One region of the Serratia sp. TSA_198.1 genome, then DNA from elsewhere that is predicted to be linked to it. Evidence: riboswitches for the same ligand, from Rfam matches in the RefSeq annotation. Region 1 holds a riboswitch; each other region holds the start of a gene.
The links. A riboswitch is a leader RNA that binds a small molecule or an ion and turns the genes downstream of it on or off. The one in region 1 is predicted to bind thiamine pyrophosphate.
Positions count from the first base shown of each region.

Region 1 (7,484 bases):
ACGCTGCAAATTCGCGGCATGCTGGCGCTGCTGATGTTTGGCGCGTTCAGCATCTTTTGGAGCGCGCTGGTGCTGCCGCTCAGCCAGGCGCCGTTCAATTTTTCACATTCGGTGATTGGCGCCTTCGGTTTGGTCGGGGCGGTGGGGGCGCTGGCGGCGGTGCGCGCCGGGCATCTGGCGGATCGCGGGTTAGGGCAAGTGGCGAGCGGTGTCTGCCTGCTGTTGCTGGTGCTGGCCTGGCTGCCGCTCGGCATGCTGGGCTACGGTCTGGCGTGGCTGGTGGTCGGTATTGTGCTGCTCGATCTGGCCGGGCAGGCGATTCATGTGCTGAACCAGAGCATGATTTTTAGCGCGCACCCGCAGGCCCACAGCCGGTTGGTGGGCTGTTATATGCTGTTTTACGCGGTGGGCAGCGGGCTGGGTGCCTTTGCCAGCACCCACGTATACGCCGTGGCGGGCTGGCCCGGCGTATGTTGGCTGGGGGCGGGCGTCAGCCTGGTCGCCTTGCTGTTCTGGTGGCTGACGCTGCGTGGCATGCCGGCCTCAGGCGCGGCGGTAGAGCAATGACAGCCGGAAACCCAGCGTGTCGCACAGCAACTGCGGTGAGGTAAAACCGCTTTCCGTCATCAGCAATCGGGCGCGCTGCGCTGCCAACGGATGCCAGTTGCTGCGGGTGCGTTCAATCACCTCACGTGCGCCGTCGAGGGAATGCCCGGCGCTTTGCAGCCAATGCTGATAGTGGCTGACCGGCAGGCCATCCGGCTGATAGTCGAACAACAGCAGCGGCGCACCTGGCGACAACCGCGCGGCCAACTGTTGCAGGAAGGCCAGCTTGGCGCCGTCATCGGCAATAAAGTGCAGCACCAGCGAACAAACGGCGGCGTCGTGCAGCGCTTGCGGCGCCTGGTCCAGCAGTTGCTGGTGGAAGGTGACTCGCGGTTCGCAGCCTGCCATTTCCGCCTTGGTGCGTGCGGCTGCCAGCATGCCGGCGGAAGGTTCCACGGCGCTGAAAAGCCATTGCGGGCCGATGCCCGCCAACGCAATCAGTTCGTTGCCGGTGCCGCAACCGGCCAGCAGCAGGCGGGCTTGCGGCGGTAACGCCTGTGCCAGAGTGGCGGTCAGCAGCGACTGGGCGAACTGATAGCCGGGCACCAGCGTCAAAATACGGCGATCGTAGTCTGCCGCCGCAGCGTCCGGGAAACGGGTATCCGTTTGATGTTGCATGTCCATTCCTTGAATAGCCTGTAAGAGGTAAACCGGAGGATAGTCTTTAACGCAAATGAAATCCATTCGCATTGTCGCTGGGCAGTGCTGAAAGGCCCTGGACACGGGGCAGCTAATATCCCGGCGACGCAGGATATCGTTTTGCAAGGGTTGTAGTCTGAGCCGTGCCAGAGGCCTGACGATGTCAGGCCTTTTCCGGTTTAGCTCACAGCGGATGACACTATTTTTTAGGTGAGTGCAGCAGGTAGTATTCTTCGCTGCCGTCGTTGCCGGTGGTGATCTTTTGCCAGCCATGCTTATGGTAAAACGCCAGCGCCTTCTCGTTTTTCACCAGGCACTTCAGTGAGCCGGTAGCGGTAAAGGTTCGCTCCGCCGCGTGCAGCAGGGCCGTGCCGACGCCGCGTGGCGGCAAGTGAGGATCGACATACAGGTTGTGAATAAAGTTATCCTGGCGATAAATCGAGACGAACCCCAGCAGTTTTCCCTGATCTTCCGCCACCCAGATATCCTCGCCCAGCGTCGAGCGGTCGAAATCCTCCAGCCGGTAATCTTCGGTATCGCGCCACGTGAACGCCGCCTTGCGCGCAGCCAGATAAAGGGTGCGCAAGAACGGACGATCGGCTTCTCGGTAGGGTCTTATTTGCATGGCAGCTCCTTTTTATTTTTTGACACTATAGCGCGATTGACCTCACCGGCGGCAACCCCAATAATGGCCTCCTTGACTCGGGGTGCCCCAAGGGGCTGAGATTTTACCCGTATTACCTGATCTGGATTATGCCAGCGTAGGGAAGTCTCGGTGCCCCAACCGGTACCCGCCTTCTTGAACGCCGGTTGGGAGGAATATGTTCGCTCGACCTGATGCTTTACCCGGCGCCCGCGCCGCGGCCTGTCTGACCCAATTCAAACAACAGCCCCCGCTGATCCATTGCCTGACCAACGAAGTGGTGCAGGAGCTGACGGCTAACGTATTGCTGGCGCTTGGCGCTTCCCCGGCGATGGTGGTGGAACCGACCGAAGCGGCGCAGTTCAGCCAGATGGCGAGTGCCCTGTTAATCAATATCGGTACTCTCAATGCCTCGCGTGCCGAATCCATGCTGGCGGCGGTAGAAGCCGCCAATTTGGCGGGAACGCCCTGGACGCTGGATCCGGTGGCGGTAGGCGGGTTGGCGTACCGCACCGCCTTTGCCCGTCGTTTGCTGGGCGAGAAGCCGGCGGCGATCCGTGGCAACGCGTCTGAAATTATGGCGCTGAGCGGCCGGCAGAGCGCCGGGCGCGGCGTAGACAGCACCGACGACTCGCTGGCGGCTTTGCCGGCGGCACGCGAACTGGCGCAGCTCAGCGGCGCGGTGGTGGCGGTAACCGGCGTGGTGGATTACATCACCGATGGCCGGCGCGACTGGGCGGTCGCCGGTGGCGATGCGCTGATGACGCGGGTGGTGGGCACCGGTTGCGCCCTGTCGGCGGTGGTGGCGGCATTTTGCAGCCTGCCGGGCGATCGGCTGGACAACGTCGCGACCGCTTGCCGGGTGATGTCGCTTTGCGGCGAGCGGGCCACGCATCGGGCTGCGGGGCCGGGCAGCTTTACCCCGGCGTTCCTCGACGCCCTGTATCAACTGCGTGCGGAGGAGCTGCAATGAAACGGATTAACGCTTTGACCATCGCCGGCACCGATCCGAGCGGCGGCGCCGGCATCCAGGCCGATCTGAAAGCTTTTTCTGCCTTGGGGGCTTACGGCACTTCCGTGATCACTGCGCTGGTGGCGCAAAATACCCGTGGCGTGCAGTCGGTATATAACATCGATCCGGCGTTCGTCGCCGCCCAGTTGGATTCGGTATTCAGCGACGTGCGCATCGACAGCGCCAAAATCGGCATGCTGGCCAACGCCGATATCGTGCAGGCAGTGGCCGAACGCCTGCGCCACTACCGGCCGCCGTTCGTGGTGCTGGATACGGTGATGCTGGCGAAAAGCGGCGATCCCTTGCTGGCACCGGAGGCGGTAGAGTCTATCCGCCGCGAACTGCTGCCGCAGGTGTCGATCATCACGCCGAACCTGCCGGAGGCGGCGGCTCTGTTGGCGTGCGCCCCGGCGGAAAATGAGCACCAGATGCGCGAACAGGGCCGGGCGTTGCTGGCCATGGGTTGCCAGGCGGTGCTGATGAAGGGGGGCCACCTCAGCGAAAACGAAAGCCCGGACTGGTTGTTCAGCGCGGAGCAGGAACTGCGCTTCACTGCACCACGCGTAGCGACTCGTCATACGCACGGCACCGGCTGCACGCTCTCCGCCGCGTTGGCTGCGCTGCGCCCGCGTCATGAAGACTGGGCCGGCACGGTCGCCGCCGCCAAGGACTATCTGCAAAAGGCATTGCAGCAGGCGGATACCTTGGAAGTGGGGCACGGCATCGGGCCGGTGCATCATTTTCACGCGTGGTGGTGATTCAACTTTTTGCCGTTGTTGTGGTCAGACTGGATCCATGCCCGGCGCTCGCCGGGTACGATCGGATTTAACCAAGGGAGAAGGCCATGACAGGACAAAACGCACTTCGCTGCGCCATCTTCGGCGCGTTACTCAGCCTCAGTGCGGGCAGCGTTGCCCAGCAGATTGTCACCACCTCGGACGTGATCCAGCAGCCGGGCTATCAAACCAGCTGGCAGAACATGGTGAAGGGGCAGGCTCGCCTGCCGGGCTGGGCGCGCAAGGGGATGGGCACTTCCACTCCGGCGCAAAGCCTGAGCTGGAAGGGGCAGAACTATCTGGTGGGCAATCTGTGCAAGCCGCACGACTGCGCCAACAACTTTTTGATCGTGGCGTTTAAAGAAGACAAATCCCAGGCCTGGGGCGTGCGGGTAGAGGTCGCCAACAAACCGGAAGCGATGGATCATCCAAAGAAATACGCCAAATACCAATGGCTGGGCAAGCCGGACGAAGACATGAAGGCGCTGCTGAAAAAACAGTTCGAGAGCAATCCCGACTGGAAATAAAACGACCTGGGGCGCAGTTGCCTGCGCCCTGAGGCCACGCACTCAGCCAATGCCGGCCTGATGCAGATCGTGCAGGTTGATCGCGCCCACCAGCACGCCATCCAGATTGACCACCGGCGCGGCGCTGATGTGCTGTTCGTGCAAGGCTTCCAGCGCTTCTCCGGCGCGCCACTGTTCCGGCAAACGGTAGCCGGGGCGGGTAATCGCCTGGCCCAACGCATCCTGCAGGCTATGGCCTTTTACCAGCCAGCGGCGCAGGTCGCCGTCGGTAAACACCCCCACCACTTTTTGCTGCGCATCGCACACCGGCACCAACCCCAGCCCGGTGCGGCTCAGTTCCAGCATCGCTTCCATCACGTTGGCGTTTTCACTGACCTGCGGCAGGCGATCGCCGGTGCGCATCAGGTGGTGTACCCGGTTCAACAGGCGCGCGCCCAGGCTGCCGCCCGGATGGGAGCGGGCAAAGTCTTCGGCGTTGAACCCGCGTTGGCGCATCAATGCCATCGCCAGCGCGTCGCCCATCATCAGCGTATTGACCGCGCTGGAGGTGGGGGCCAGCCCCATCGGGCAGGCCTCACGTTCGACGCTGATGTCCAGCACGCAGGCGGCGGCCAGCGCCAGCGGCGACTCTTTGCCGCCGGTAATGGCGATCACCGGGATGTTATTTTCCGCCAGTAGCGGCAGGATCAAATCCAGCTCCTTGGCGCGGCCGGAATAGGAGATAAACACCACCACGTCGTCGGCGCCGATCATGCCGAGATCGCCGTGCAGCGCCTCCGCAGGATGGACGAAGAACGACGGCGTGCCGGTGCTGGCCAGCGAGGCGGCAATTTTTTTGCCGATATGGCCGGATTTGCCGATGCCGGAAATCACCGCCTTGCCCCGGCAGTTCAACAGCAGTTCGCAGGCGCAGACGAAATTGTCGTCCAGGCGCGCCAGCAGGCGCTGCGCTTCGGTCAGCTCAATTTCCAGCGTTTCGCGGGCAAAAGCCAGCAGGGCAGTAGCGTTACTCATCGGAATCTCCTACCAGAATGATATTGATGCCTTTCGCTTGCAGCGCGGCGAGGTAATCCGGATTGATGTTTTTATCGGTGATCAGCGTATCCACGGCGCTCAGGTCGCACACCACGTTCGGGCTTTTACGGCCGAATTTCGATGAATCCACCAGCAGGATAATGCGGCTGGCTGCCTCGCACATCGCCTTGCTGACGTTATGCACCTCGTTAAAGGTGGTGACGCCGGCGTTGAGATCGACCCCGTCCGCGCCAATAAACAGCTTGTCGAAGCTGAACTTCTGGAACGCCGACTCTGCCAGGCTGCCGTGGAACGAGGCCGATTTTTTGCGGTAGGTGCCGCCGGGCATCAGGATGGTTTGGTCGTTGTCCAGCTCCACCAGCGCGTTGACGATATGCAGGCTGTTGGTCATCACCGTGATGTTATTGAACTGCGCCAGATGCGGGACCATTTGCAGCACCGTGCTGCCGGCATCGAAAATCAGCGAGTCGCCGTCGTTAATCAGCTTGATGGCGGCGTAAGCGATTTGGCGTTTCTTTTCGCTGTTGATATGGGTTTTACGGTCGATCGGCTGGTCGCCGTCGTCGCGGCTGAGCACCACGCCGCCGTAGGTGCGGATCACCTCGCCTTCGTCTTCCAGCAGGGTGAGATCCTTGCGGATGGTAGTGCCGGTAGTGGAAAAATGCTCGGCCAGGGCGTCCACTGCCGTTTTGCCATGCCGCTGCAGATATTCAAGGATAGCGGCCTGCCGCTGCTTTGGTTTCATCGCGATTCCCGTTCACAAGGGGTGGGCATTTCCCTTCAGCGAATAATTCAATATGAAAGGTAATGTCTTTTAATGTGAAAATATCATGATTTAGGGGCAATCGCTAACGATAGTGCAGTCCGGCATGCGCGATCCTCGGGGAAGATCACATCCGGGCGCAAATCCTGTTGATGCAGGCCGTGCAAATGCGTGAGCGGCTGCGGGCGGGCGAAGATGGTCAGGCCGCGCATCAGCAGGCTACCGCACACTCGCCGCTCGGCGTCGAAAGCCAGCGCCAGCACGACCCGGGGTCGAAAACGGCCGCCGGAGCGCCCGACGCCGACGGTGCCCTGCCGGCACAGGCGATCGAAGGCGCGGTTGAAATGGCGGATTTGCCACCCGCCCAGGCCGATTTGCAGCAGCCAGGCCAGTACGGCGAAGATAACCAATGCTTGAGTCATAATGCCTCCTTAATCCCCCTCCGGGTGGAGGGGGAGGCGATCACATCAGAACATCACCTGGCCGCCGGTGATGTTAATCGACTGGCCGGTGCAGTAAGACGCCTTGTCGCTGGCGTAAAACAGCAGGGTGTTCAGCACGTCCTGATAGTCGCAGCCGCGTTTCAACGGCACCTTGTCGGTGTAATATTTTTCGACCTGATCCGGCTCGATCCCCAGCTTTTGCGCGTATTGCGGCAGCAACGACTGGAACATCGGCGACTTCAGCAGGTTGCCGAGCATCAGTGAATGCACGGTAATGCCGTATTCCGCCAGATCGAGCGCCAACGACTGGGTCAGCCCCACGCCGCCGAACTTGGCCGCGCTGTAACCGGAGTTGTGCTTGCTGCCCACCTTGCCGGATTTGGAGTTGATCTGGATGATACGCCCGGCCACGCCGTCGCGGATCATCAGGCGGGAAAACTCGCGGGCGCACAGAAAATAGCCGACAAGATTGACCTGCAACGAGCGGTCAAAATCCCCCAGCAGGAAATCGGTGATCGGCGCCGCCTTGGCGATACCGGCGCTGTAAACCAGCAGATTGGCCTGGCCGAACGCCTGATCCACCGCCGCCGCCAGCGCAATGACGCTCTGCTCGTCGGTGGCGTCGGCCTGGAAAGCCTGGGCGCGGCCCGCACCGAACTCATGGTTAATCTGTTGCGCCACCTGCCGGGCATTGTCGGCGTTCAAATCGGCCACCGCGACCCGGTAACCCGCCTGCGCCAGGCCGTGGGATAAAAACGCACCTAAGGTTTGGCCGCCGCCAATCACTACCGCTACTTCAGACATGATCTACTCCTTATGCAATAAATTTCAGCGTGCTGCCTAACGGGATATCAGCCGGCGTGGCGCCGGAAACGTGGATCGAACCCGGAAACTCGGCCTGGGTTACGCCGTCGAAGCGTACGGTGACATGACCCAGCTCGCGCAGGTTTTGCGTCGCGACGCTGCCGACGGCGGTGATCGGATAACGCTGCTCCGCCAGCTCCATCCAGCCGCCGACCTGCAATTCGCCGGCGGTGTCG
Region 1 is NZ_JBQZFP010000006.1:176,443-183,926, forward strand. Features, by position in the region: gene ACUTSW_RS21000 (MFS transporter) at 1-567, shown strand, start outside; gene ACUTSW_RS21005 (class I SAM-dependent methyltransferase) at 544-1,224, opposite strand; gene ACUTSW_RS21010 (GNAT family N-acetyltransferase) at 1,445-1,870, opposite strand; TPP riboswitch at 1,939-2,030, shown strand; gene thiM (hydroxyethylthiazole kinase) at 2,067-2,861, shown strand; gene thiD (bifunctional hydroxymethylpyrimidine kinase/phosphomethylpyrimidine kinase) at 2,858-3,658, shown strand; gene ACUTSW_RS21025 (inhibitor of vertebrate lysozyme family protein) at 3,745-4,203, shown strand; gene gutQ (arabinose-5-phosphate isomerase GutQ) at 4,246-5,217, opposite strand; gene srlR (glucitol operon DNA-binding transcriptional repressor SrlR) at 5,210-5,983, opposite strand; gene gutM (transcriptional regulator GutM) at 6,067-6,423, opposite strand; gene srlD (sorbitol-6-phosphate dehydrogenase) at 6,469-7,248, opposite strand; gene srlB (PTS glucitol/sorbitol transporter subunit IIA) at 7,259-7,484, opposite strand, start outside.

Region 2 (7,484 bases), on a different contig from region 1:
CCCCAGCTTGCCGAGGAAACTGGCCATCATGACCAGCGCGGAGAACCACACCACCGTATCCCAGGCCCCCTTGTGCTTCAGCACGTCCTCCCAGCTCAGCACGCCGGTCGCCAGCAGCACCGCCAGGCCGATCAACGCCGCCGTGGTCGGGTTTACCAGCCAGGCTGGGCCAAAGATCATCGCCGGAATGCCGGCCCACAGCACCAGCAGCAGGGCAAACACCCCTAAAGTGATTTTCTCCGGCAGCGTCACCGGGCCCAACTCTGTGAGTTTTTCCCGCGCAAAACGCGGTGCGTCCGGGGTGCTTTTAATCTCCGGCGGGTACAACAGATAGAGCACCAGCGGTATCGCCGCCAGCGAACAGAGCCCCGGCACCAGTGCGGCGAGCGCCCACATTGACCATGACAGTTCCAGGCTGCCGCCGGTGCCTTTGGCGATCAGGCTGACAATCAGAGGGTTAGACGCGGTGGCGGTAATGAACATCGCCGAACTCACCGGGTTGATATTGTAATTCACCAGCGCCAGATAACGGCCAATCTTGCCGGAACTGTTCAGCTCAGGCCGGGATCCGAAGCTGTCGGCGATCGACTTCATTATCGGATGAATAATCCCGCCGCCACGGGCGGTATTGCTCGGGGTCACCGGCGCCAAAGTGAGTTCCGCCAGTGTCAGCGCATAGGCAATGCCCAGCGTCTTTTTACCGAACAGGGAAATAAAATAGTAACCGATCCGCGAGCCCAACCCGGTTTTGTTGAGACTAAAGGAGATCATGATCGAGAAGCCAATCAGCCAAATCAGCTGATTGGAGAAGCCGCTCAGCGCATCCTCCAGCGCTGCACCCGGCTTGCCGGGATTAGTCACCCCGGTGATGGCCACCAGCGCGATGGCCACCACCGAAACGGCACCGATCGGCATCGCCTTGCCGATGATGGCGATGATGGTGCCGATAAACAGCGCCAGCAGATGCCAGGCGTTGGGCGCAACCCCTTCAGGTACCGGGATGACAAACCAAATAAGCAAAACGGCGGCAACGGCACACAGAGAGGGGACGGGTTTGAGCGGTGTTAGTTTGTCCATGGCATACCCAAATGGTCTAAACGGATCGGCATCTCAGCAGCAAGATGGGCAAGAGCGCCGCAATCGCGCTCCGGGTCCGTATAGCTTGAGGTTCTGGCGTAATGTTCTCAATGACATGCGTCAATGTTAATGACGTTAGCGTTTACACTTCTCGTACCCGAATACTGATCCACAGCGCCACCACCGCCAGGGCCGTCGCCAGCCAGTAAACCGCATAGTGCCCCAGGTTTTCTACCAGTGCGCCTTGCAGCACGCCGGCCAGGATCACCCCGGTGGAGATGCTGTTGGTAAACAAGGTCGTCGCCGCACCCGGCCGCCCTGGCATCAGATCCTGGAAATAGAGCATGCCGATACCGGCGATGATGCCGATAAATATGGCGTTGAACAGTTGCAAGACCATCAGCGCCAGCTTGAATTTAAACACCGCCAATCCGGCATAAAACAGGATGCCGGCCACCACGGCAAACAGCATCATATTGCGCTTGCCGAAACGTTTGACGTAATAACCGGCCAGCAGCATCGCCGGGATCTCCAGCCCGGCGGCCGTGCCCATCAACAACCCCGCAAGGTTTTCCGGCAGGCCCAGATCGGCGGTGATGTACAGCGGCATATCGATGATGTACAGGGTGTTGCAAGTCCACATCAGCATAGAGGCGATAAACAACAACCGCACATCGCGGTTTCGCCAGGCGCTGGCGGACGCTATCGGGGCCGAAGGCACACCGTCCAGCGCATCGCCCTGCTCCGCCGCTTGGGTGCGCGGTACCGAAGGCAAGGTAAACCACACCAGCAAGGCACAGATCGCGAAAGTGGCGGCGGCGATCCCAAACATCCAGGTAAAGCCGTAGTTCAACGCCAGCGTGAACGCCAGAGGTGGACCTATCACCCACGCCAGCGACAGCTGCGCACGCATGACCGAGCTGAACATTACCACTTCGCGCGCCGAACTATCGGCATACTCCCGCGCCAGCGCGAAAATCTGCGGCATGGCGGTATTGGCAATCGCCGACATCAGCACCCCGGCGGTGATCAGCGTCAGGTAGTCGCGGTTGAAGGCAAACAGCAGGCAGTTGCCGACCGCCATCAGGCAGCACACCAGGATCAGCGTACGCCGGTCACCCCGCGTATCTGAACGCTTGGCCAGCAGAAAGCTGACGACGATGCCGGCAATGGCGTTGACGGTGTAGAACAACCCCACCCAAAGCGGCCGCACCTTGACTTCGGTGGTGAGGAACAGGCTCAGCGTCGGTGCCATCAGCGCTCCGGCGATCCCGGAAAGAAAAGCAATCAACAGGAATGCGGCAAAGATGGGATTAAAGCGGCGCGGCAACCCGTACAGTCGTTTCATATCTTCGTCCCTGCCCCTAAAGCGGAAGACAAAACCTTAGGCTACGGTGAAAAAATTGCAAGAACATCACCGCGACCAATAATAAAAAAACCAGTGGGTATGACCCCACTGGCTGGTGAACAACACCATTACTCAGAAACATTTTTGCTACCGCAACCTCAGAGGTGCTCGCGGTATTGCTTGTCTGTCATATCGAGGCTACCCCCCACCGTTGCACGTGAGCGCCGCTGGCGGTCATTTGGGCGTGCAGCAAGGCGCGTGTCGTGAGGTTTGGTGGGCCAAATAAGCGGCGCGCAACACAGATGTACGCTCAAATGGCCCCAGCCCTTCGGGTCGCGCCCCAAAAACCCGTTTTCTGTGTTGGCGGGCTTGCCCATAGCCCACTATGGGCTGCTCCCTTCGTCGGGATAACGGGCTTTTGGGCCTGCGACGGCACCACGGTCAACGGTGGGGGGTAGCCTAAGATCCCACTGGGTCAGGTGAGCCAGCATCTCCAGCCGGGCTTGTTCAGGCACAAGGCCCAGCCAGTCGGCATGCTGGCGGCGCACCGCGCTGAAGTAGCGCTGATAGAACTGTTTTGACAAGAATGCTTTCATCATTCGCCCTCCCCCTTTCATTGATGAAAATTATCGGCGTAATATGGGGAAAGATAAATTGATGAGTTGATGCCGGAGTGTTCCTCTTTTATGTCTACCTCACGTTTGCAACAACAGTTCATTCGCCTGTGGCAGCGCTGCCACGGCGAGACCACCGACACCACGCTGCAAGAGTTGGCCGAAGTGCTCACTTGTTCGCGCCGTCACGTGCGTTCATTGCTCGGCGCCATGCAGCAACAAGGGTGGCTGACCTGGCAGGCGGAATCGGGGCGCGGCAAGCGTTCGCGGCTCACCTTCCACTATACCGGCCTGGCCCTGCAGCAGCAGAGAGCGGAGGAACTGCTGGAGCAAGACCGCATCGATCAACTGGTACAACTGGTCGGCGATAAAAACGTGGTACGGCAGATGCTGCTGTCCCAACTTGGGCGCAGCTTTCGGCAGGGTAAACACATCCTGCGCGTGCTCTACTATCGCCAACTGTACAACCTGCTGCCCGGCTCGGCGCTGCGCCGTTCGGAAATTCACCTGGCCCGGCAGATTTTCAGCGGCCTGACGCGGATAAACGAGGAAAACGGGGAACTTGAGTCGGACCTGTCGCATCACTGGCAGCCGCTGACGCCTTTGCACTGGCGTTTTTATCTGCGCCCGGCGATACATTTTCATCACGGCCGCGAGCTGGAAATGGACGATGTGATTAGCTCCCTCACTCGTCTGATCCCTCAACCGCTGTTTTCGCATATCGAGCGCGTGACCTCACCGACGCCTTTCGTGATTGACGTGCACCTGCACAGCCCCGATTACTGGCTGCCCTGGCTGCTGGGCAGCGTGCCTGCCATGATCCTGCCGCGCGAGTGGCAAAGCATGCCGGAGTTCTCGCGCCATCCGGTGGGCACCGGGCCGTACAGCGTGGTGCGCAACCACCGCAGCCAGATGAAAATCCACGCCTTCGATGACTACTTCGGCTATCGGGCACTGATTGATGAGGTGAATATCTGGGTGTTGCCGGAGCTCACCGAAGAGTTGGTGCATTCCGGCGTGCAACTGCAGGCGGATGACACCGGCAACAACGAGCTTGAAAGCCGGCTGGAGGAAGGCTGCTATTTCCTGCTGTTCGATCAACGCTCTCCTTTGGCGGCCGATCCGGCCATTCGCAGCTGGCTGTGCGAGCTGATTAACCCCATCTCGCTGCTGAGCAACGCCGGGCCGATTTATCAACGCTATTGGTCACCGGCCTATGGCATCCTGCCGCGCTGGCATCACAATCGCGCGCTGGCGCAACAACCCAAGCCGGCCGGGCTGACCGAGTTGACGCTGACCTACTACAGTGAACACTCGGAATTCCACGCCATTCGACAGGCAATTGAACCGCTGCTGGCATTGCACGGGGTGCGACTTAACGTGCAGACGGTGAGCTACGACGCCTGGCATAAAGGGGAAGCCACCAGCGATCTGTGGCTGGGTAGCGCCAACTTCTACCTGCCGCTGGAGTTCTCGCTGTTCGCCACCCTGTATGAGTTGCCATTGATGCAGCATTGCATGAATGACGATCTCGCCGCAGATGCGGCGCTGTGGCGCGCCAATGCCCTGCCGCTGGCGGATTTTTGCCAACGGTTGGTCAACGGTCACCAGTTACACCCGCTGTTTCATCATTGGCTGCAACTGCACGGCCAGCGCAGCATGCGCGGTGTGCGAATGAACACCCTTGGCTGGTTTGATTTTAAATCCGCCTGGTTTGCGCCGCCGGAAGCATAAGCGCCTTTCGCCGGCGCCCGTTAATCTCTACAATAGCGCCGTCTCAACGGGGTGCGAAACGGCGGCGGCGTGATGAAAACGCGGCGTGCAGGTTTTGCTGAGAACAAACCCGTCGAACCTGATCCGGTCAATACCGGCGGAGGGATTTGAGCATAGCGACCCGGTTTAATCACCTCGCCCTCAGATACCTTTGCCCCCTTATCTTTCAGGAGTGCAAAGTGGTCAAAAAAAGCCTGCCCTTATTACTGTTGTTGTGTGCCGCTTCAGCGTTTGCCAAGCCCACGTTGACGGTCTACACCTATGATTCCTTCGCGGCCGACTGGGGCCCTGGCCCGGCGGTGAAAAAAGCGTTCGAAGCGGATTGCAACTGCGAGCTGAAATTCGTCGCGCTGGAAGACGGCGTTTCGCTGCTTAACCGCCTGCGCATGGAAGGGAAAAACAGCACCGCCGACGTGGTGCTGGGGCTGGACAACAACCTGCTGCAGGCCGCGCAACAAACCGGTTTATTCGCGCCAAGCCGCGTTGACGGCGCCAAACTGAGCGTGCCGGGCGGCTGGCAGGATAAAACCTTCGTGCCTTATGACTACGGCTACTTTGCCTTCGTTTACAACAAAGACAAGTTGAAGAACCCGCCAAAAAGCCTGCAGGAACTGGTCAACAGCGATCAAAACTGGAAGGTGATCTACGAGGATCCGCGCACCAGCACCCCAGGCCTGGGCCTGCTGCTGTGGATGCAGAAAGTGTTTGGCGATAACGCGCCAGAAGCCTGGCAGAAACTGGCGAAGAAAACCGTCACCGTCACCAAAGGCTGGAGTGAAGCCTACGGCCTGTTCCTGAAAGGCGAAGGCGATCTGGTGCTCAGCTACACCACCTCCCCGGCTTATCATCTGATCGAAGAGAAGAAAGACAGCTACGCCGCGGCCAACTTCAGCGAAGGCCATTATCTGCAGGTGGAAGTGGCAGGCAAACTCAAGGCCAGCAAGCAGCCTGAACTGGCGGAGCGCTTCATGCAATTTATGGTGACCCCGGCGTTCCAGAACACCATTCCAACCGGTAACTGGATGTACCCGGTGATCAAAACTCAACTGCCGGCCGGCTTTGAGCAAATGACCGTACCCCAGACCGCGCTGCAATACAGCGCCGGAGAGGTCGCCAAACAACGCGGTAGCTGGATCCGGGCATGGCAAACCGCCGTCAGCCGCTGATCCCGCACTGGCTCTGGCCGGGGCTGCTGGCCGCCGGCCTGATCCTGACCGTCGCCGCGCTGGCGATGGGCTCGCTGTGGCGGCACGCGCCGGAAAGCGATTGGCGCGGCCTGTGGCAGGACAGCTACCTGTGGCACGTAGTCCGCTTTACCTTCTGGCAGGCGTTGCTGTCTGCGCTGATCTCGGTGCTGCCCGCCATCGCGTTGGCACGTGCGCTATACCGCCGCCGCTTTCCCGGCCGGCTGTTGCTGCTGCGTCTGTGCGCCATGACGCTGGTGCTGCCGGTCTTGGTGGCGGTATTCGGCCTGCTCAGCGTGTATGGCCGACAGGGCTGGCTGGCATTGCTGTGCGGCTGGCTCGGCATCAACTACAGTTTTTCCCCCTATGGTCTGCAGGGCATCCTGCTGGCGCATATGTTCTTCAATCTGCCGCTGGCCGCCCGCCTGTTGCTGCAGGCGCTGGAAAACATTCCGGTCGAACAGCGCCAACTGGCAGCTCAGCTCGGCATGAATGGCTGGCAACAGTTCCGCTTCGTCGAGTGGCCGGCGTTGCGCCGCCAAATCCTGCCGAGCGGCGCGCTGATCTTCATGCTCTGTTTCGCCAGCTTCGCCACCGTGTTGTCACTGGGCGGCGGGCCGCAGGCCACCACCATAGAACTGGCGATCTACCAGGCGCTGAGCTATGACTACGATCTCAGCCGCGCCGCCCTGCTGGCGCTGATCCAGTTGGCGTGCTGTCTGGGCCTGGTCGTGCTCAGCCAGCGGCTGAGCCAGGCGCTGCCGGTCGGTAGTACCCAGGCCCACATCTGGCGCAATCCCGAAGACAGCCTGTGGCGTCGCGCCAGCGATTTTCTGCTGATCGCCGCCGCCCTGCTGTTGCTGTTGCCCCCGCTGCTGGCGGTGATTGCCGATGGCGCCAATCAGACGATGGTCAGCGTCCTGCAACAGCAGGTGCTGTGGCAAGCGCTGTTCACGTCACTGCGTATCGCCCTCGGTGCCGGCGCGTTGTGCGTGGTGTTGACCATGATGCTGCTGTGGAGCAGCCGAGAACTGAAGCTGCAACAGCGGTTGCGCTGGGGCCAAACGCTTGAACTGAGCGGCATGGTGATTCTGGCGATGCCGGGGATCGTGCTGGCCACCGGTTTTTTCCTGCTGTTGAGCGATACTGTCGGGTTGCCGCAATCGCCCTATGCGTTGGTGATCCTCACCAATGCGCTGATGGCGGTACCCTACGCCCTGAAAGTGCTGGAAAACCCGATGCGAGACCTGGCAGAGCGTTACAACCCGCTGTGCCTGTCGCTGGGTATGCACGGCTGGCAGCGGCTGCGCTGGATCGAGCTGAAAGCGCTGCGCCGCCCGCTGGCGCAGGCGCTGGCTTTCGCCTGCGTGCTGTCGATCGGCGATTTCGGCGTGGTTGCCCTGTTTGGCAACGAGCAGTTCCGCACCCTGCCTTTTTACCTGTATCAGCAGATCGGCGCCTATCGCAGCAATGACGGCGCGGTCACCG
Region 2 is NZ_JBQZFP010000003.1:159,636-167,119, forward strand. Features, by position in the region: gene ACUTSW_RS15380 (DASS family sodium-coupled anion symporter) at 1-1,077, opposite strand, end outside; gene ACUTSW_RS15385 (sugar efflux transporter) at 1,220-2,425, opposite strand; gene sgrT (glucose uptake inhibitor SgrT) at 2,809-3,024, opposite strand; gene sgrR (HTH-type transcriptional regulator SgrR) at 3,112-4,773, shown strand; TPP riboswitch at 4,811-4,936, shown strand; gene thiB (thiamine ABC transporter substrate binding subunit) at 4,992-5,978, shown strand; gene thiP (thiamine/thiamine pyrophosphate ABC transporter permease ThiP) at 5,954-7,484, shown strand, end outside.
Region 2: linked by a shared signal. The riboswitch ahead of thiB (thiamine ABC transporter substrate binding subunit) and the one ahead of thiM (hydroxyethylthiazole kinase) in region 1 are both predicted to bind thiamine pyrophosphate.

Region 3 (7,484 bases), on a different contig from region 1:
CGGCTGCAAACCGGCGTCGCTGATAGCTTGCGACACCTGTTGCGGTGTGCGGCCGTCGTGTGGTTCGAACTGTTCCAGTTCAGGCGGCACATCGTCGGCATAGCCGCCGGGTTGGGTTTTGGAGCCGGCGCTGACGCTGTTGATCGCTACCGGGATCATATGATCGCGGAAGAACGGCGACTCGCGTGTCGACAGAGAAAGCTCTACGTCAGGAGCGAAAAGGCGAAAGGCGCAGATTAACTGTACGAGTTGCGGTTCGCTCATGATTGATGCCGGTTCGATGCCGCCGGCGCAGGGACGCAGGCGCGGGAATGAAATTGAGTAGCGGCTCTGCCAGTAAGTTTGCTGGAGATAGAACAGGTGTTCGGCCAACATGTAGCAATCGGTGCGCCAGCTATTGGAAAGCCCGATGAGCGCGCCAAGGCCGATCTTGTCGATCCCCGCGCGGCCGAGACGATCCGGCGTGGCCAGCCGCCAGTGAAAGTCCTGTTTCTGGCCGCGCAGGTGATGTTGTTGGTAAGTGGAAGGATGATAGGTTTCCTGGTACACCAGCACACCGTCCAACCCCAGCGTTTTCAGCTCGGCATATTCCTCCTGCGCCAACGGCTGCACCTCCATCATCAGCGAGCTGAAGTGGGTGCGGATCGCCGGAATATGATCGCGAAAATAGTTCATGCCGACCTTGGTCTGGTGTTCGCCGGTGACCAGCAACAGGTGCTCGAAACCCAATGCCTTAATCGCCAGGCATTCGCGCTCGATCTCGATAGCATTGAGCGTTTTACGTTTGATGTGGTTACTCATCGAGAAACCGCAATAGGTGCAGTCGTTGGCGCACAGGTTGGACAGGTACAGCGGCACGTAGAAGCCGACCACGTTGCCAAAGCGTTGGCGCGTCAGCTGTTGTGCACGCTGCGCCAGCGGCTCCAGGTAGGGCGCAGCCGCGGGCGAGATCAACGCCATAAAGTCTTCACGCGTCAATTTTTCCGCATTGAGCGCCCGTTCGACATCCAGCGCAGTTTTACCGTTGATGCGCAGCGAGATATCGTCCCAATCGAGCTGTTGCCAGCGGCTACTGAAATCATCTGCCATCACAATGCCTCCCCAGGTTGGCTAAGGAAGGCGGTCAGTGGGCTGGAGGCCACTGCATTGCGGCTGCGGCCTCCCAACCCGGCCTGGCGAGCCAGCTCACCGGCTTCCAGTGCCAAACGGAACGCGCGCGCCATTTGTACCGGGTCGCGCGCCACGGCGATTGCCGTATTCACCAGCACCGCATCGGCACCCAGTTCCATCGCCTCCAGCGCATGGCTTGGCGCACCGATGCCGGCATCGACCACCACCGGCACTTTGGCCTGTTCGATAATGATTTCCAGGAAGTCGCGGGTCCGCAGTCCGCGATTGGATCCTATCGGTGCGCCGAGCGGCATCACCGCTGCGCAGCCCACCTCTTCCAACCGTTTACACAACACCGGATCGGCGCCGCAGTAGGGCAATACCACAAAGCCCTCTTTAACCAGCGTTTCAGCCGCTTTCAAGGTTTCAATCGGGTCCGGCAGCAGATATTTCACGTCGGGATGAATTTCCAGTTTTACCCAATGGGTACCAAGCGCCTCACGCGCCAGTCGGGCGGCAAACACGGCTTCAGCGGCGGTTTTGGCGCCCGAAGTATTGGGTAACAGGCGCACGCCCAACTGTTGAAGTGGCGCAAGAATGGCATCGTTGCCGCCGCGCAGGTCAACGCGCCTCATCGCCATGGTCACTAGCTGCGAGCCGGAGGCTTGCAGCGCGTCCAGCATCAGCGCAGGGGTGGCGAATTTTCCGGTGCCGGTAAACAGGCGTGAAGTAAAGGTGGTATCGGCGATTTGCAGCATGTCAGCCTCCGGCAATCGCTTGAAACAGCAGGATGTCATCACCGTCCTGCACCTGGTGGTTAGCCCAATCGGTGCGCGGGATGATAGTTTGGTTAATCGCCAGTGCGGTGCCTGGCTGGTGGCGTTCCAACTGCTCAAGCAGGGCGGTGACGCTCAGTGGTTGCGCCAGTTCCAGCGGTTGGTCATTCAGCCGGATTTTCATGCCGCGCCTCCGCATACCGGGCAGGTGCTGGCCTGGCTGAGCTGCAACGTACTCCAGCTTTGCTGCTTGCCATCGAATAGCCGCAACTTGCCGCTGAGCGACGAGGGCATGCCCGCCAGCATTTTTATCGCCTCGAGCGCCTGCAGGGTGCCAATGACGCCAACTACCGGGCCGAGCACGCCTGCGGTGCGGCAGTTGCGTTGCGGCTCGGTTTGCTCCGGGTACAGACAGGCGTAGCAGCCGTGGGCATAGGGCGGTTCAATCACCAGCAACTGGCCGCTGAAGCCGACCGCGCTGCCGCTGATCAGCGGTTTGCCGGCGGCGATACAGGCGGCGTTCACTTCATGGCGGGTTGTCATGTTATCGCTGCAATCCAGGATCAGATCGGCGCGCTCCACGGCGTCTTGCAAGGTTTTTCCCTGCAGACGCTGTTCCAGCGCGATGGATTCCACCTGCGGATTCAGCGCCTGCAACTGACGCTGCGCCAGAGCGGCTTTGCTTTTGGAAACGTCGGTACTGCGGTAGAGGATCTGACGCTGCAGATTGGTGATGTGCAGCGTATCGTCATCGGCCAACAGCAGTGTGCCGACGCCGGCAGCGGCCAGATAGAGTGCGGCTGGGGACCCTAATCCCCCCAGTCCGACCAGCAAAACCGATGCCTGTTTAAGCTTTTCCTGGCCTTGCGGACCTACGTCCTCCAGCAGCAGCTGTCGGCTGTAGCGCAGAAATTCTTGATCGTTAAGCATCGAATCACTCCTTGCCTTCGATCAGTTGCAAAAGCTGCGCGGTGGCCACACGCCAGTCTGGAGCCTTGGTTATAGCGCTGACTACGGCTACGCTGCCGACGCCGCAATCCAGCACTGCCGCCACGCGATCAATCCCGATCCCGCCGATCGCCACCGTTGGGTAGTCACCCAGCCCGGCAACATGGCGTTTCAGCTCAGCCAGGCCTTGAGGTGCGGAAGGCATCTCTTTGGTTTGGGTTGGGAAGATATGTCCTAGCGCGATATAAGAGGGTTTGACTGCGATTGCCCGGGCTAATTCGGCATCGTCATGGGTGGAAACGCCAAGCCGTAATCCTGCCCGATGGATCGCCGCCAGATCGGTGGTATCCAAATCTTCCTGACCGAGGTGTACGCCATAGGCGCCGTGCTTAATCGCCAGTTGCCAGTAGTCGTTGATAAACAGCCGGGCGTGATATTGCTTACCGAGGGCTATGGCGGTGGCGATATCATCCTCAACTTGCTCATCCGGCAAATCCTTAATGCGCAGTTGGATCGTGGTTACGCCCGCCTCCAGCAGACGGGCAATCCATTCAACGTTGTCGACGACCGGGTATAACCCCAGCCTGTGCGGCGTGGCGGGGAAAGGCGTGGCGATATCAGTCATTGTTCATCTCCTCCTGCAGGTTACTGACGCTGTGGTACAGCTCGCTGCCCCGTGAACGGAACTCGGCCGACATCTTCTCCATACCGGTTAGCTGCACCTCTATCGGCTTGGCCGCTTCCTGCGCGGCGGCGTAGTCACGCACCTCTTGCGAGATCTTCATCGAGCAGAACTTCGGCCCGCACATTGAGCAGAAATGGGCGATTTTGCCGGACTCCTGCGGCAGGGTTTCGTCGTGATAGGCACGGGCGGTGGCGGGATCGAGCGCCAGATTGAACTGATCTTCCCAGCGGAATTCGAAGCGAGCTTTGGACATGGCGTTATCACGGATTTGCGCACCTGGGTGGCCTTTGGCCAGGTCAGCAGCGTGGGCGGCGATCTTGTAGGTGATCAATCCCTGCTTCACGTCTTCTTTGTTCGGCAGGCCCAGGTGTTCCTTCGGCGTTACGTAGCACAGCATGGCGCAGCCGAACCAGCCGATCATCGCGGCCCCTATGCCGGAGGTGAAGTGGTCATAACCGGGTGCGATATCGGTGGTCAATGGGCCTAAGGTATAGAACGGCGCTTCGTGGCAGTGTTCCAGCTCTTCGGTCATGTTGCGGCGGATCATCTGCATCGGCACGTGACCTGGGCCTTCGATCATCACTTGCACGTCATATTCCCAGGCGATTTTTGTCAGTTCGCCCAGCGTGTGCAGCTCAGCGAACTGCGCTTCGTCGTTGGCGTCCTGAATCGAACCGGGGCGCAGGCCGTCACCCAGCGACAGCGATACGTCGTAGGCGGCGCAGATTTCACAAATTTCGCGGAAGTGTTGATACAGGAAGTTTTCCTGATGGTGAGACAGGCACCACTTGGCCATGATCGAACCACCACGAGAGACGATGCCGGTCAGGCGTTTGGCGGTCATCGGCACATAACGCAGCAGCACACCGGCGTGGATGGTGAAGTAGTCGACGCCTTGCTCGGCCTGCTCCAGCAGCGTATCGCGGAACATTTCCCAGGTCAGGTTCTCCGCCACGCCGTTCACTTTTTCCAGCGCCTGGTAGATAGGCACCGTGCCGATCGGCACCGGGCTGTTACGCAGGATCCATTCACGGGTTTCGTGGATATAGCGGCCGGTGGACAAATCCATCACGGTGTCTGCACCCCAGCGGGTGGACCACACCAGCTTCTCCACTTCTTCTTCGATCGACGAAGTCACTGCCGAATTGCCGATATTGGCATTGACCTTCACCAGGAAGTTACGGCCGATGATCATCGGTTCGGCTTCCGGGTGGTTGATGTTAGCGGGAATGATGGCGCGGCCGGCGGCTACTTCCTGGCGAACGAATTCCGGCGTGATGTTTGGTGGCAGGTTGGCGCCCCAGCTTTGGCCGGGATGCTGGTGGCGCAGCACTTCGCCGCGGATACGCTCACGGCCCATGTTTTCGCGGATGGCGATGAATTCCATTTCCGGAGTGACGATGCCGGCGCGAGCGTAGTGCAACTGGGTGACGCATTTGCCCGGTTGCGCCTTGCGCGGCTGCGGCAGATGCTCGAAGCGCAGATGATCCAACCCTTCGTCCGCCAGGCGTTGCTGAGTGAACCCGGAACTGACACCTTTGAGGGCTTCGGTATCGCCACGTTCTTCGATCCAGCCGGCGCGCAGTTTCGCCAGGCCGCGATGCACATCGAGCTCGGATTGCGGATCGCCGTACGGGCCGGCGGTGTCATATACCGGGATAGCTTCGTTCTGCTCGTATTGCGGGTTGTCTTTGTCACCGCCAATCAGCGTCGGGCTGAGCTGGATTTCACGCATCGGGACCCGCACATCGCTGCGCGAGCCTTGCAGATAGATGCGGTGTGAATTGGGAAAGGATACGCCTTGCAGAGTGTCGATAAACTGCTGGGCTTCTTCGCGCTGTTCTTTACGGGCGCGCGGTTTTTTAACGTTAGACATAGCAAATTCCTACCAGTGTGATGAGTGGGGAAAATTGCTTGTCTGGAGCTCGGAGGGAGTAATGATACTGGCCGGCAAGGCGGAGGTATCCCCGTTCGGGAAGCCCTGCCAGTGGCGATAGATTACTCTTGTTCCCTTCGCGGGTATTAACCCGATCAGGTTCCGCGGATCCCGAATTAACGGTCTCAGCCTGGCCAATTTGATGAGCAAATCAGCGCTAGGCACTCCGACAAGATGCCCTCCAGTATAGGAGGGTTAATAAAAAAAACTACAAAATTCTAACGCGTCTGATCCACCGCTTTATCCGGCAGAGGTTGCTGCGAGGCTTTGGTCGCCAGTTGGATCAGCTTATCTTCCAGGGCAAAGCGTGCCTCAAGTGTTTCACCGATATCCGAGAGCGCCCGGTGGAATTCCATGCACACGTCCTGATCGATATCTACTTCGGTATAGCGATCGTGGAAAGTCATGATCTGCTCGGTATTGACCCAAAGTTTGGGATAGATGTTTACCGATAGCGACATTTTCGGACTGGGTGCGGCTTCCACTTGTTTGATAATTCTGTCATAGATATGAAAATGCCCGGCAGAGAGATAATCCACCAAATTATGGCAAAAGTTCTCCAGCGCTTTTTCATTCAGCGGCGTATGCTTTTCTTTGTTCGGTTTGATGCCCACGAGGGTGCAATAGGCGACGAGCAACTGCTTGCGCGCCTGAAGCCATTGATCAACTAATTCATTACTACCACCAACGCGCTGAGTCAGGCTTTCCAAACGGTTGAGCATGTTTGACTCCGTAAGTAATAAAAAGTAACAGTAAGTTATTAAAATGTAACAAGGCCGATTTGTAGAGTGCCAGTGAAGCTGAGGTTGTGCAACAACGATATGGAACTTGCATTAACGGGTAATGAAAATGGCTGGTGGATCGTCAGCCATGAAAGCAAACTTTGGTTACCGCGCGGTGAATTGCCGTTCGGTTCGGCGGCGTCGTTTTCCCTGCAGGGGCGAATGGCGCGCACCATTGGTGAATGGGAAGGGTTGCCGGTGTGGCTGGTGCGCCAGACGATGCCGCAGGATATGGGCTCGGTGCGTCAACTGCTCGAGCTCGATCGCGGGTTGTTTCAGCTGGCCGGGCGCGGCGTGCAACTGGCCGACTTTTACCGCTCTCATCGCTTCTGCGGTTATTGCGGCCATGAGATGCACCTGAGCCGTACCGAGAGCGCCTGTTTGTGCGGTCACTGTCGGGAGCGTTACTACCCGCAGATTGCACCCTGCGTGATCGTCGCTATTCGGCGTGACGATGAGATCCTGCTGGCGCAGCATGTGCGTCATCGCGGCGGTATTCATACTGTGCTGGCCGGTTTTGTCGAGGTCGGCGAAACGCTGGAGCAAGCGGCCGCACGCGAGGTGATGGAAGAAAGTAATATTGAAATCAAAAACCTGCGTTATGTGACTTCTCAGCCCTGGCCGTTCCCGCATTCGCTGATGATGGCCTTTATGGCCGATTACCACCGCGGTGAGATTCGTCACGATCCGAAAGAGCTGCTGAACGCCGGCTGGTACCGTTATGACCAGTTGCCGCTGTTGCCGCCACCCGGCACCGTGGCGCGCCGCCTGATAGAGGACACCGTAGCCTTATGCCGTGAGCAATAAATCGCTACAATAACGGCAGATGAATAAGGGAGCCCTATGATGAATGAGTTGAAGAACGATCGTTACCTGCGCGCGTTGCAACGTATGCCGGTGGATGTGACCCCCGTATGGATGATGCGTCAGGCCGGTCGTTATTTGCCGGAGTACAAAGCTACCCGCGCTCAAGCCGGCGATTTCATGTCGCTGTGCAAGAACGCGGAGTTGGCCTGTGAGGTTACGCTGCAACCGCTGCGCCGCTATGCGCTGGATGCCGCCATCCTGTTCTCCGATATCCTCACCATTCCCGATGCTATGGGGCTGGGCCTGTATTTCGAAGCCGGTGAAGGCCCACGCTTCTCTTCACCCATCACCAGCCGTGCCGACGTGGACAAACTGCCGGTGTTCGATCCGGAAGTGGAACTGGGCTATGTGATGAACGCAGTACGCACCATCCGTCGCGA
Region 3 is NZ_JBQZFP010000012.1:14,508-21,991, forward strand. Features, by position in the region: gene thiH (2-iminoacetate synthase ThiH) at 1-1,089, opposite strand, end outside; gene ACUTSW_RS24890 (thiazole synthase) at 1,089-1,868, opposite strand; gene thiS (sulfur carrier protein ThiS) at 1,870-2,070, opposite strand; gene ACUTSW_RS24900 (HesA/MoeB/ThiF family protein) at 2,067-2,816, opposite strand; gene thiE (thiamine phosphate synthase) at 2,821-3,459, opposite strand; gene thiC (phosphomethylpyrimidine synthase ThiC) at 3,452-5,395, opposite strand; TPP riboswitch at 5,511-5,634, opposite strand; gene ACUTSW_RS24915 (Rsd/AlgQ family anti-sigma factor) at 5,674-6,177, opposite strand; gene nudC (NAD(+) diphosphatase) at 6,277-7,044, shown strand; gene hemE (uroporphyrinogen decarboxylase) at 7,084-7,484, shown strand, end outside.
Region 3: linked by a shared signal. The riboswitch ahead of thiC (phosphomethylpyrimidine synthase ThiC) and the one ahead of thiM (hydroxyethylthiazole kinase) in region 1 are both predicted to bind thiamine pyrophosphate.

Region 4 (7,484 bases), on a different contig from region 1:
GACAGCGAGTCGTATTTCAGCAGATGCGCCAGGGTTTTGCTGTCGGTCAAATCGTTGATCGCGACAACCTGAAAGTCACTGCGCCCTAACGCCGCGCGTAAAACATTGCGCCCGATTCTGCCGAAACCGTTAATGCCTACTTTGACCATGATCTACCCCTTCGTTATTGTCTCTGCCTGCCAATCTAGCCGGGAGAGAGGCGTGGCGTAAATGACGTTTATAGATCAATTTACGCCAAATTGCGGGAGTGAAAACGATCGCGGTACTCGGTCGGCGTCAGTTGCAGGTTTCTTTCGAACACGCGCCGCAGGTTGAGGCCATTGCCGAAGCCGGTGGTCACGGCGATATGCTCAATACCTTCCGCACTCTGCTCCAGGCGCTGCCGGGCGGTATGCAAGCGCCCTTCTTCAACGAATTTAGCGGGGGAGATGCCGGTCTCGCGGGTGAAGACGCGCGTAAAGTTTCGCGGGCTCATGGCGACCCTTTCGGCCAGTTTCTCAACGGAAAGATCGCCGTCCAGATTTTCCAGGATCCAGGACTGGAGATCGCGGATCGGGCCAGGCGTTTTGGCCTGATTCAACGGATAGCGGCTAAACTGCAACTGCCCACCGGGGCGGCGAAGAAACATCACCAGATCTTGCGCCACTTCGCGCGCCTGAATAAAACCGTAATCGTCTTCCACCAGCGCCAGAGTGAGATCGAAACCGGAGCTGACGCCACCGGAGGTCCAGACGGGACCGTCCTGAACGTAGATTGGCCCGTTTTCGACCTTCACCTTCGGGAAACGAGATTGCAGGGTATCCAGCAAGCGCCAGTGCGTCGTCGCCCGGCGCCCTTCGAGCAAACCGGCTTCGGCAAGCAGCAAGGCCCCGCCGCAAACGGAAGCGATACGGCGTGCGTTGGGGGCGGCGCGACGGAGCCAGCCTGCGACAAACGCGCCTTCTTCCTCGGTCGCCCCCTTTCCGGTGACAATGACAGTGTCACGTTTTTGTTCAGGGTCGAGATCGGCAAGACGATGATCGGCCAGCAAATTCAACCCGGATGACCCATGCACCACCCGATGAGCTTGCGTGGTGGCGACCTCAATCCGATAGAGCGGAGCGTCGTTGGGCCTCAAGCGGTTGGCTTGCATCAGGATGTCGGCGATACCCGCCGACTCAAACAGCATGCCCCCTTCGGGGACGATAATCAGGAATGTATGCATGGCTTTAAAATACAATTTGAGCAAAATAAGTCAATGACGCGCATTTCATGCCACCCTGGCCGCCACCGGTTTTCCGCTCAGGGCGTCGCCAGCGCAACGCCCGTCACGCGTTCAAGTTCCGCCAGCAGCGCATCCTGAAAAGCCGGATCGCGCGCGGCGGCATGCGGCTCCAGGCAGCGCTGGTGATGCCAATAACCGCCAGAAACGCTGGCCTGCGCCTCTGCGCTGGTGACCAACCATTCCTGCGTCAGGTGCCCCAGGCGCAGATCGTCGGGCGCGTTTTCGCCGCCCATCTTGGTCGGCACCCAGCCAGGATCGACCGCGCTACTGACCACGCCCGGCCAACGCCGGGCCACGGCGGCGGCGAGCGCCGTCACAAATAGCTTGCTCTCCGAATAAGACACGGCGGCCTGCCCGCGCCAGTCCACTTTTTCCAACGCAGCGCGACCGTCAAAATGCATGCTGCTGCTCAAATACACCAAACGCGCCGGGCGAGCGATAAGCGCCGTCAGCAGATAAGGCGCAATCACGTTGACCGCCAGCACCTGCGGCCCGGTGAAGACGCCGGCATTGTGAATGACCGCATCCGGACGCCCGATGCGGTTCACCTGTTCGGCCACCTCTCGGGTCTGCTGCAGATCGGACAAATCGCCGGTGACCGCCAGCGCACCGCGGTCCAGCAAATCGCGCACGCCGTGGAGCCTGCCTGGTTCACGCGCGTGAACGATCACCTGATGCCCTTCGCCCAGCAGGGTTTCCGCCGCCGCGCGCCCCAGCCCGTCCGCCGAGCCGGTAATGAAAATACGAGACATGGTTAACTTCCTTTTATTTTTGAGCCATCAACGCCAGCCCAGCGCCGGGGCGACATGGGTGAGGATAGACTCAATCACGTGCGCGTTGTAATCGACGCCCAACTGGTTAGGCACGGTTAACAGCAAGGTGTCCGCCTCGGCAATGGCTTCGTCCTGCGCCAGCTGTTTGATCAACTCTTCCGGCTCGGCGGCGTAGCTGCGGCCGAAAATCGCCCGGGTTTGCTGGTCGATATACCCGACCTGATCGCCTTCCTTACCGCTGCCGCCGAAGTAGCTGCGGTCCTGCTGGTTCATCAGCGCAAAGATGCTGCGGCTGACCGACACGCGCGGTTCACGCGGGTGGCCCGCTTCTTTCCATGCGGCGCGGTAAGCGCGGATCTGCTTGGCCTGCTGAATGTGGAAGGGCTCGCCGGTTTCGTCGTTTTTCAGCGTCGAGCTTTGCAGATTCATCCCCAGTTTTGCCGCCCACACCGCCGTGGCGTTGGAGCTTGCGCCCCACCAGATGCGATCGCGCAAGCCGGCGGAGAAAGGTTCGATGCGCAGCAGCCCCGGCGGATTAGGGAACATCGGCTGCGGGTTCGGCTCGGCAAAGCCCTCACCGCGCAGCGCATCGAGCAATACCTCGGTGTGGCGACGGGCCATATCGGCCTCGGTCTCGCCTTCTGCCGGCGTATAGCCAAAATAGCGCCAGCCTTCGATAACCTGCTCGGGCGAGCCGCGGCTGATGCCGAGTTGCAGCCGCCCGCCTGAAATCAGATCGGCGGCTCCGGCGTCTTCCACCATATAAAGCGGGTTTTCATAGCGCATATCGATCACGCCGGTGCCGATCTCAATGCGTTGGGTTTTGGCGCCGACGGCGGCCAACAGCGGGAACGGGGAGCTGAGCTGGCGGGCGAAGTGATGCACGCGGAAATAGGCGCCATCCGCCCCGAGTTCCTCTGCGGCGACCGCAAGATCGATGGATTGCAGCAGCGCATCCGCCGCCGAACGGGTACCGGACTGTGCCGAAGGCGTCCAGTGACCAAAAGAGAGAAAGCCGATCTTCTTCATGGGAGTATTCCTCAGAGTCAACGTTACCGGATTACAGTGCAAAAATGCCGCCGCCGGTGCCAGAGAAATCGTCGCGAACCGCACTAAACGAACCGATTGCCGCCCCGCCATTCCACCTCGCCCGAGCATTGTAATCAAAAAGCAAATATCGTATAACAGGCTCCTCCGAGGGGTGTCCTGTTACGGGCTGAGATGGCGCAAGCCGAACCCTTTGAACCTGATCTGGGTCATGCCAGCGAAGGGACGGGTCGGCAATCACTCTCTCGGTCATTGCCTGTTCATACCTCAGCGCGCCCGGATCTCCACTCACTTTTGGAGGTCCCATGTTTACTCCCCTTTTCGATAACGGTCTTTACGGACGGCTGCGCCAACAGGCAGGCGCGGACTGGCAGGACTACGTTGCTCATCCTTTTATTCGGCAACTGGCCGCCGGCACGCTGCCTGAATCCGCGTTCCGCCGCTATCTGACCCAGGATTATCTGTTCCTGATCCACTTCGCCCGCGCTTACGCCCTGCTGGTGAGCAAGCTGCGCACGCTGCCGGAGATGCGGGCGGCCACCGCTTCGCTCAATGCCATCGTCGCCGAGCTGCCTTTGCATCTGGCTTACTGCGCCGGTTGGGGTCTGGGCGAACCCGAGATTGCCGCCGAACCCGAGGCGGCGGAAACCCTGAACTACACCCGCTATGTGCTCGATATCGGCCACTCCGGCGACGCGCTGGATCTGCTGGCGGCGCTGATGCCCTGCGTCGCAGGCTATGCCGAGATTGGCCTGCGCCTGCTTGACGACCCGGCGACGGTGATGGAGGGCAATCCTTACGCCTCGTGGATCCGCAACTATGGCGATAAAAACTATCTGGCCGGCGTGCAGGCGGCCCTCGATCTGCTGGAGCGTGTGGGCCAGCAACGTGGCGCAGAAAGCCGCTTTGCCGAACTTGCAGAGATTTTCACCACCGCCACCCGGCTGGAGTCCGCCTTCTGGCAGATGGGGTTGAACGCCTCATGAGTGACCGCATCGCGCCGCCCGGTATTCAGGTGCGGGATCTCAGCCTGCGTTTTGGCCGGCAGGTGATTTTCGATCGGCTGAGTTTTGATATCGCCGGCGGCAGCGTTGTCGCCTTGCTCGGTGCCAGCGGCGCGGGCAAAACCAGCCTGCTGAAAATTATCGCCGGGCTGATGCTGCCCACCGCCGGCGAAGTGACCGGCAGCGATGGCCTGCCGATAGCCGGGCGCATCGTCTATATGGGGCAAAAAGACCTGCTCTATCCGTGGCTGACCGTCGCCGAAAATATCAGCCTCGGTGCGCGGTTGCGCGGTGAAAAAACCGACCGGGAATGGGCCGGGCATCTTCTCGAGCGCGTGGGGCTGAGCGGTTACGCCAAAGCCTTGCCCTCGGCGTTGTCCGGCGGCATGCGCCAGCGCGCCGCCATCGCGCGCACGCTGTATGAACGCCAGCCGATTGTACTGATGGACGAACCCTTCTCGGCGCTGGACGCCATTACCCGCGCCATGATCCAAACCCTGGCGGCCGAGCTGTTGGCGCAGCATACCGTGCTGCTGATTACCCATGATCCGATGGAGGCCTGCCGCCTGAGCCATCGCCTGCTGGTGCTCTCCCGCTACCCTGCCGGCATTGACGATACGCATGTCATCAGCGGCCTGCCGCCGCGCGCGCCGGACGATCCCCATCTGCTGAAAAGCCAGGGCGAGCTGTTGCAGCAACTGATGAGGGCCGCCGAATGAAGTCGCTCATTGAAAACCGCCTGTCGCGGGTACGCCGCAGCCTGACGGTGTTCGCCGGTTTACTGCTGCTGTGGTGGCTCATCACGTTGGGCGATATTCCCGCCTTTTTGCTGCCTTCGCCCTCTGCGGTGGCGCAGGCGCTGTGGAGCGGGCGCGCCTATCTCGCTTATCACACGCTGATCACCGCTTCGGAGATTGCCTGCGGGCTGGGGATTGGGGTGCTGCTCGGCGCAGCACTGGCGCTGTGCATGATCTATTCGCCCCGTCTGCAACGCTGGCTGATGCCGCTGGTGCTGACCAGCCAGGCGATACCGGTGTTTGCGCTGGCGCCGCTGCTGGTGCTGTGGTTCGGCTTCGGCATGAGCGCCAAAGTGGCGATGGCGGTACTGGTGATCTTCTTCCCGGTCACCTCCGCGTTTTTTGATGGGCTGCGCCGGGTCAATAACGATTATCTCGATCTGGCCCGCACCATGGGCGCTTCCCCCTGGGCGCAACTGCGCCATGTGCGGCTGATGGCTGCGCTGCCGGCCTTTGGTTCCGGGTTGCGCATGGCCGCCGCCGTCGCGCCCATCGGCGCGATTATCGGCGAATGGGTCGGCTCGGCGGAAGGGTTGGGCTACGTGATGCTGAACGCCAACGCGCGCATGCAGACCGACGTCTGCTTTGCCGCGCTGTTTATTCTGGTGCTGATGACCGTCTTGCTGTGGATGACGGTGGATGCGCTGCTGCTGCGCCTGATCGACTGGGCGCCGGAAAACGACTGATAACTTTTTAACGACTGGGGTAAGAAATGATCAAGCGAACCTTCTGCGGGCTGATGCTCAGCGCCGCTCTGGCCGGCAACGCTGCCGCCGCCGAAAAACTGACGCTGGTGCTCGACTGGTATATCAATCCCGACCACGCGCCCATCATGGTGGCCGAGCAAATCGGCGCCTTCAAGGCCGAAGGTCTCGAGGTCAAGATTATCCCCCCTTCCGATCCGGCGCTGCCGCCGCGCCTGGTGGCGGCAAAACAGGCCGACCTCGCCATCACCTATCAGCCGCAATTGCACTTCTTCGCCGATCAGGGCCTGCCGCTGGTGCGCGTGGGCACCCTGATTAACTCGCCGCTCAATACCCTGATGACGCTGGATAAAAGCATCACCTCGCCGGCGGCTCTCAAGGGCAAAAAAATCGGCTATTCCGTCAGCGGCATCGAGCAGGCCACGCTGGCAACCATGGCCAAACATGCGCATATCGACCCGAACGACATGAAGCTGATTAACGTCAATTTCCAACTGACCAGTGCCCTGCTGGCGGGCCAGGTCGATGCGGTGATCGGCGGCTATCGCAACATTGAAGCGCTGGAGCTGAAACTGCAGGGGAAAAATCCGGTAGTGTTCAACGTCGAGGACTACGGCGTGCCGGCCTATGACGAACTGATCATCGTCGCCAACCGCGACGCGGTAGCCGAGCCGAAGATCAGGAAATTCCTCGCCGCGCTGAAAAAAGGCAACGATTACCTGCAGGCTCACCCGCAGGAAACCTGGCTGGCCTTCGCCAAAACCCACCCGGAGCTGAACACTGAACTGAACAAGCAGGCATGGCAGGCGAGCTTGCCGCTGTTCGCCACCGATCCGGCCAGGCTGGACAGCGCGCGCTACCAGGCTTACGAACAATTCCTGTTCGACAATAAGCTGATCAAGAAAATCACCCCGGTGGAGCAATACGCCGTGGAACTGCATTAAAGGTTATCCGCGGGGGCGCTCTATGCAGCGCCCCTACCCTTGAACCACAAAAACCCGTTGCCAACCGCCTCACGCCGCAGGGGCCACCGTCACATCGCCCTGCCCGCTGCGTTTCAGCGCCTGCTGCACCAACCCGCTGGCTTTGCATCTTTCCACAAAACAGCGCACATACGCCGCCCCCTGCTCTTTACCGCGCGGCACCGCCATCGCCTGGTGAATCGCGGTAAAATGCCCATCCAGCACCCGGTAGCCCGGGTTCGCCGCAGCGGCGGCAAGCAGCGGTTGACGCACGCCCGCAGCGGCGTCCAATCCCTGTTCGAAGAATAAGGTGATCGCGGCAGGCGAGGTTTCCGCGCGCACCAGCTGCGCCTGCTTTAAGGTGCGCGACAGATACAGGTCATAGGCCGCACCCTGCCCCACCGCAATGCGTATGCCAGGCCTGTCGAGCTCGGCAACCTGTCGATAAGGCGCCTCCTGCGCCACCAGATAGGTGCCTTCAATAATGACGTAAGGCGCACTGAAGGCGATTTGCTCCGCCCGCACCGGCTCGATGGCCATAAAGGCGACATCCCAGGCGGCGGTTTCCAACGCGGCAAAAACTTTGCCCGCCGCATCATAGGTCACCAACTCCAGCGCCACGCCCAGCTCATGCGCCAGCGCGCCGGCCAGCGTGACCGACACGCCTTGCGGTTCCCCATCCGGCCCCCATTGCGCCAGCACCGGATTACCTAAATTGATCGCCGCGCGCAGCACGCCCTGCGGTGCCAAATCATCGAGTACGGTGGCGGAAATGCTCTGCATGTTTTCTCCTGAACAGGTTAATGCGCCTCGCCGGTCTGCAATCAGCGCCATTCATTAATGGTAGAGCCAAATGCCCGGTGAGCAATATTTCAGCGACCCACGCCTCTCAGTAGTGACTAGGGTCACAATATTGTCACAAAATTGTTCATT
Region 4 is NZ_JBQZFP010000001.1:11,506-18,989, reverse strand. Features, by position in the region: gene gap (type I glyceraldehyde-3-phosphate dehydrogenase) at 1-149, opposite strand, end outside; gene ACUTSW_RS00095 (GlxA family transcriptional regulator) at 230-1,204, opposite strand; gene ACUTSW_RS00090 (SDR family NAD(P)-dependent oxidoreductase) at 1,282-2,016, opposite strand; gene ACUTSW_RS00085 (LLM class flavin-dependent oxidoreductase) at 2,044-3,066, opposite strand; TPP riboswitch at 3,225-3,327, shown strand; gene tenA (thiaminase II) at 3,390-4,070, shown strand; gene ACUTSW_RS00075 (ABC transporter ATP-binding protein) at 4,067-4,807, shown strand; gene ACUTSW_RS00070 (ABC transporter permease) at 4,804-5,571, shown strand; gene ACUTSW_RS00065 (ABC transporter substrate-binding protein) at 5,598-6,533, shown strand; gene ACUTSW_RS00060 (ABC transporter substrate-binding protein) at 6,603-7,334, opposite strand.
Region 4: linked by a shared signal. The riboswitch ahead of tenA (thiaminase II) and the one ahead of thiM (hydroxyethylthiazole kinase) in region 1 are both predicted to bind thiamine pyrophosphate.